2 regions of the Lysinibacillus sp. UGB7 genome follow, and region 2 is predicted to be linked to the other one. Evidence: riboswitches for the same ligand, from Rfam matches in the RefSeq annotation. Region 2 holds a riboswitch; the other holds the start of a gene.
The links. A riboswitch is a leader RNA that binds a small molecule or an ion and turns the genes downstream of it on or off. The one in region 2 is predicted to bind cobalamin.
Positions count from the first base shown of each region.

Region 1: it holds a riboswitch for cobalamin, as region 2 does, so the genes downstream of both, ACOMCU_RS09010 (hypothetical protein) here and ACOMCU_RS12065 (ABC transporter substrate-binding protein) in region 2, are expected to answer to the same signal.

Region 1 is NZ_JBMGUV010000007.1:182,079-185,506, reverse strand. It holds gene nikA (nickel ABC transporter substrate-binding protein) at 1-943, opposite strand, end outside; gene ACOMCU_RS09010 (hypothetical protein) at 960-1,385, opposite strand; cobalamin riboswitch at 1,775-1,977, opposite strand; gene ACOMCU_RS09005 (DUF1572 family protein) at 2,104-2,640, opposite strand; gene ACOMCU_RS09000 (SCO family protein) at 2,907-3,428, opposite strand, start outside.
Region 2 is NZ_JBMGUV010000011.1:96,698-100,125, forward strand. It holds gene ACOMCU_RS12055 (class I SAM-dependent rRNA methyltransferase) at 1-16, shown strand, start outside; gene ACOMCU_RS12060 (precorrin-3B methylase) at 40-711, opposite strand; gene ACOMCU_RS12065 (ABC transporter substrate-binding protein) at 807-1,802, opposite strand; cobalamin riboswitch at 2,029-2,213, opposite strand; partial or broken gene ACOMCU_RS12070 (GTP-binding protein) at 2,389-3,428, shown strand, end outside.

The DNA.
Region 1 (3,428 bases), on a different contig from region 2:
TTTGCTCTTTATCAATCGCATATTGTATGGCTTGGCGCACATTTAATTCTGCTAAAGGGCCAGATTGTGTGTTGAATAATAAAGCACGTGTTGATAGTGGCTCTGAAATAGCCGTATTATATTTGCCGCTATCTTTCAAGAAAGAATAGTTATCTAAACTAATAATACCGCGACCATAGATTAAGTCTAATTCTTCATTTTCAAAGGCAAGTGAGATAGATTCAGAATCAGGAATAATTTTCACCTTCACTTGATCTACCAACGGCTTTTCACCCCAATAATTTTCGTTGCGACTAAAAAGCGCATATTCATCCTTTTTATAATCTGTTAACACCCATGGACCTGTTCCAACAGGTGCTTGTATGCTTTCATATGTAGCGTCCTTTTTTGGAAATCCATTATCCCCTAAAAAACGGAACGGACGAACAAAGGCCAATTCATTTAACACTGGATAATAGGGTTCATCTAACTGTAGACGGACTGTAAAATCATCCTCTTTGACAACTTCTTTAATGTGGTTGACCATCCCCATCCAAGAATGCATGTCTCGATTTGCTAAAACAGCATCAAAATTGCGAATCACATTATCAGCATTAAATGCAGTTCCATCTGAATATTTTACATCTTTTCTTAGATGAAATACATACGCTGTTTTATCTTCTGAAATATCCCAGCTTTCCGCTAATTTTGGAGAGACTGTCCCATCATCGTTATATTCCACTAATGATTCATAGACCATTACCTGCGCAGTCATTTGGTTCGGTAAATAAGTATGTGGATTTAATGGCCCTATATCTAAAGGCCATCCGATGGTCAACATCTTGTCATCATTTTTTGTGGCATTTTGTGTTTTCCCATCACTATCATTAGCACTAGAACAGCCTACTAATACGATCATAATCAGCGCTAACATCAATGGGTATATATTCTTTTTTATACTCATAATCATTGCTCCCAATCTATTTTCTTGGTGCTACCATGCGAAACATAAAAGCTTCTTCATATTCGAAATGTAGCCGATCCTCTGTTGTTAAAAACCATCGCTCATTTTTATCGAGTGGGATATACCCGCTTGGTAACATGCGCCTTACTTCCACATCAAACCCTTCGGCAAAAAATGCGGATGCGATGTCATCTAACATATGTAAATTCATTTTAGTCGTGCCAAATTGACGAATGATTTTCTCAATATTTTTCATACTCGGATTGTTCCGATAGTCTGAAAATGTTGCAATATAGACACCCTCTGGCTTTAAGGCTGCTTTTATTTCTTTTGCATGTGCTGCTAAATCGCTTATTAAATAAATAACGGATATGCTGGTGGCAATATTAAATTTTTGTGAGAATTGTGCAATACTCGTTGTAGCAAAATAGCTAAGGGGCAAATCGGCTTTACGAGCATTGGCAACAGCTATGGAATCGATCGCTAAATCACTTGAGCAAAAGGTCGTTCCCGATACAAATATCTTAAAACTCCCCCTTGATTACAGCCAAAATCTAATATCGACTTGTTCGTTAAGTCGCTCTCAAGTATCATCTCCAGTACTTTTTCCCAATGTCAAAGCCCATGCTCTTCTTCCATTGTTGCTTCGCCGCCATTTGGCTCCTTCCACCAAACATCATATAATTGGTTTTCCTTCATTTACACCACCTTCAAGAATACATTATCTCCAGATAGAAAAAGGCATAAAAAAAACCTTATTCCAGTAGAATAAGGACAGAAAAACTCGCTATAAAAAGGCTCTCCATCCATCTCCCTATCTTTCGTAGATCTCCAATGAATCTTATTACAAGCAGGCATACTGGCTTATGAATCGTCATCTTGCTTCACCTTCCCAAGTACATTATAAAAGCATACTCAGTAATACTTGAAACTAAACTCCTCATTTACAGCTGCGGGACAGCATGGGATTTACACCCATTTTCCTTTTAATCATGTGGATATTCTTCACACAAACTTGTAATGTTAGATATTAAATTAGTAATAAACATAACATGCTCAATTTCCGTCGTCAATTTTATTTTCTGAATATAATAAAGTTTTGAAGTTTTGATTATTATTTTTGAAAAAAGCCGCCAACACTCCCGTGAGGCGGCTCCTTGCTATTTTTGATGTTCTTTCAACATCGCATCTGTGAAAGCTTGAGATTGTCCTCGTGGAATACTTAACGTTTTCCATTCGTCGCCCTTAATTTGCTTAGCAATATAGACAATTTGACCAACATGTGAAGCGTAATGTGCCATTTGTCTTTCAATGGCATCTATGACCGTATGTTGCTGTCCTCTAATCGTCACTGACCTTAATAAATCAGCTTCTGTTACCCCCTGTAGTGCATCCAGAAACACTTGCCAGCCTTTTTCCCACGTCGCTAATATCACTTCTTTTGAGTCCAAACTATCATTAAATTCATCATCACGATTCCTTGTAGTTTTCTCACCATCCGTTGTTAAAAAATCCGTCCATCTGGAAATCATATTCCCACTAACATGTTTGACAATGACGGCAATGCTATTCGAATCTTCATTAAAAGCCCAATGCAATTGCTCATTGTTTAATTGTGCGAGTGTTTTATCGCCATCCACTTTGACACGTGTAAATCTTTCGAGTACAACTTTTAAATATGTTTCACCCATAGTCATACAACAACATCTCCCCTTCGCCTTAAACTGTAACGTTGCTCTTACCTCTACAATTATAAACGAAGGACGAATGAAGCAGAATGCGATTTCAGGAAAATTTCCCACTCAACCTTTTAGCGGAACACCTTTTCCAGTTACTCATTTTTATAGGTCACTTTCGACAACGAATACCACGCGGAAGTCATCAGATTATCCACGAAACACTAAATTTCCTTTAGCGCGTACAAAAAAAGCTAGTGCTACTTTACAATAGCACTAGCTTTCTGTTATAAGTTTTCTTCAATATATGTTTCGATATCCCCAGCGATTGTATCGATTGGTACATCTTCATCCTCAGAATAACCGTTATACATTTTCACGAGAACGCCATCTTTATCCACTAAGAAAAATTGAGATCCATGGATAACTTGGTCGCTGTTCGGATCATCCTTCACCCATATTTTCGTTGATTTTTGGGCAAATTGCTCAATATATGACTGTGCATAACCTGTAAGAAGATTCCATTTCGACTCATCTGGCACATTATAATGTGCTAAATAATCTGCTAATACTTCGGGCGTATCCACTTCTGGGTCAATTGAAAAAGCAACTATATTATAATCTTCTACACCTTTTTCTTTCAGCTTTTCTTGTACCTGTGTCATATTAAACGACATTGGCGGGCAAATTGAAGTGCAATTTGTGAAAACATACATACCTAACCATGGTTTCCCTTTCAAGCTTTCTAAAGAGACCTTTTCTCCACGCTGATTGACATGATCAAAATCCTGTATTTCCATACTATAATC
Region 2 (3,428 bases):
TCAAAAACTAAACTAAAAAAACGGGTGGCTCTTTTCGAGTCACCCGTTTTTTAGATGTTGCCAAAATGCAGCGGTATTTGTTCTACGGTAAAATTTATAAAACGGCTCTTCTGGACGCGCATAGTCTTTATATAGGGTGATAATTTGATGAAGCAAGACTTCTATATGTTGAATCGACACACGTTTGGCAAATAATGTACCCGCTTGTGCATGAACACCCATTGGAACTGCACCTAAATAGATGTCAAAGCTGTCCTTCTGATAAACAAGTCCAATATCATCATATATCGCATTATAGCAGGCGGATGCACAACCGTTGACATTTAATCGTAACCTTTTCGGAACTTCTAAACCTTCCAATGCAATGTATAATTGTTCTGTAATCGCAGCGGCCTCCATTTTATCGCCATCGCAAAAATCACAGGCCTTCATCGCAACAATTGAACCTTGTTTTGCTATATACAAGCCAGCTTGTTGTAATGTCTTAATCGCTTGCTCCACACCATTCGTAGGTACAGATAAAAGGATACTGTACGATGCAGAATATTTAATGGCCCCACCCTCACCAACAACTTCCGCAATTTTTTGAAATTGGGCTGGCGTATAGTGTTTATTAATCATACCAGGACTCACGGCTAGACGTGCAAATTCTCCATTGGCATTGAGTGTTGCAAATGTTTTTTCAGGAATATTATTACGAAATGCGTTCACCAATCTCTCCCCCTATGAAAAAGAGCTAGCAAATTGCTAGCCCATTTTAATTACAAATTTACTTTTTGGATTTCATTTTCTTTTGTGCTTAAGAGTTAAAAATTCTCCGGATAGAATCCTTGCGCTAAAATTTGAATCGCCTCTGCTGCACGTACCCCTTCTGATGCTGCTGATAGCGGTAAAATAACAAAGCGCTCATTAGTTACGGCTGCAGTTTCTTTTAACGCTGGATCATTTTTTAGAAAGTTGATTTTTTCCTCGGCTGTTGTAGCACCGTAATCAATGACAACAATAACTTCAGGATTACGTTCTACTGCATCTTCTTTTGATACAGTTGTCCAACCTGATTCCACATCGCCAAAGATATTGTGACCACCGGCAACTGTAACAAGCTCATTCATAAAGTTTTGTGCAGCTGTAAAGACTTCCTTTTCCCCACTATCATAAACAAGAACTCGTAGCGCTTCCTTATCTTGTGGTAGCTTTTCTCGTACAGACTCTACCTCTTTCGTCATCTGCTCAATTAAAGCTTCCCCACGATCCACTACTCGAAAAATGGATGCGATATTACGAATATCGGTGAAAATATCGTCCAGCGTTGGATTCGTAATACTAGAAGATGTATGTAAATATGTGTGGATACCAAGTGCCTCTAATTCTTCTGGTGTTCCAACGCCCTTCTCACTAAAACCACTTTTCCATCCTGCATATAAAAAATCAGCTTCTGTATCAATTATTTGTTCTTTCGATGGATACTGTTCAGCTAAAACTGGTACTTTATCATATGCAGCTTGTAACGGCTCATAAATTTTGTCATCTAAATAAGCTGTACCTACCATTGAATCTTCTAGGCCTAGAGCCAGCATGATCTCTGTGACATGCTGATTTAAGCTAATCGCCTTTTTTGGCGCTTCTGTATAAACTTGCCTCGTATCATTATTTTCCATCGTTATTTCCGTAGTTTCAGCTTGTGCTGGTTCTACCTTTTCACTTTGCGCAGCTAATTCTTGTTCATCCTTACTGTTGCAAGCACCTAAAATGCTTAACATCGCAATAACAAGAATAAGCCATATGCCTTTCCACTTGTTCATGTCTGTTTTCCCCTTTGTTATGTAATCTGTATAGTAAGAAATCAAAGACTTCTTTGCTACCTATATTCTATTGACTGAATCTAGTAACATTCAGCCCAAATATAACGACTTATGACGTCAATTCGTTAAAAAAGGGCATAAAAAATCCCCTTGTTTCCAAGAGGGTATCATAGTGAATTAATCCAGGTTCTCCAACCAGTCACTACAGCCATCCTCGTGGCCTGAAGTAAATTATGTATGTATTGGCAGGTATCCTGGCTTAGGCTCATCATCTACTCCTTTCCATAGTTTCCTACAGTGGATGTAGTCTAGACTCCCCATTTACAGTTGCGGGACAGCATCGGATTTGCACCGATTTCCCTTTTAAGCAAATGACCTAAAGCCATTTGCACCAATATGTATTTTATTTCTACTTGAAAGACTAGCAGAAGTGAAATTTGATAGCAATCACACAAAAATATCCAATAATAAAAATGATTAATAACCTAGCACTATTTAAACATAAACACTAACTATTTCACACGAAATCTTTTTATGTGAATTCTGTTACAATAAAGAGAAATGTACGATGGAAATGAGGATTTTTATGTATAAAACAATTGGCGTACTCGCTCACGTGGATGCAGGGAAAACGACATTCTCTGAGCAGTTACTTTATCATACGAATAGTATTCAAGCTCGCGGACGTGTCGATCACCAGGATACTTTTTTAGATAATCATGCGATTGAACGTGCACGTGGCATTACTATATTTGCTGAGCAAGCACGCATGCAAGTTGGCAATGAAACATATACGCTTATTGATACGCCCGGGCATGTGGATTTCTCTCCTGAAATGGAACGTGCGATACGTGTCATGGACTATGCCGTTCTTGTCGTTAGTGCAGTCGAAGGCGTACAGGGCCATACCGAAACAGTGTGGCAGCTACTACGCCAGTATCATGTACCAACGTTGTTCTTTATCAACAAAATCGATCGTGAAGGGGCCGATGTCGAAGCAGTAAAGAAACAGCTTCAAAAGGAATTTTCTGCTGATGTTTTGTTAATAAATGAACCGCTCCGCACTGACTCTATATCGAGTCAAATGAAGGAGTGGCTTGCTGAGCGAGATGAACAGTTACTCGATGCTTTTCTCGCTGAAACGCTAGAGAACCATACTTGTCTAACCCGTTTGCAAACAATGATCAAGGAAGAGCTAGCCTTCCCTTGCTTTTTCGGGTCTGCCTTAAAAGATATTGGCATCAAGGAATTTTTGATGCAACTTTCCCTTCTCACTGAGACTAAATATAAAAAAGACGAACCGTTTCAAGGTGAGGTATTTAAAATTCGCCATGACGGGCAACAGCGCTTAACATTTATTAAAGCATTACAAGGCACGCTGCATGTTCGTGATGATTTTACTTTTGGTGAGATTTCTGAAAAAGTGACCGAAATACGGTTATATAATGGGAATCGCTTTGAAACAGTGCAAGAAGTAAGTGCTGGAGAAGTATTTGCAGTGAAGGGGCTCAGTCAAGCAAACATTGGTGACATCTTGGGCAGTGCGATGCGTCCTCAGCCATTTGAACTAGTACCAACATTACAAGCAAAAGTGCAATATGTAGGACAACAACATATAAAGGAAAT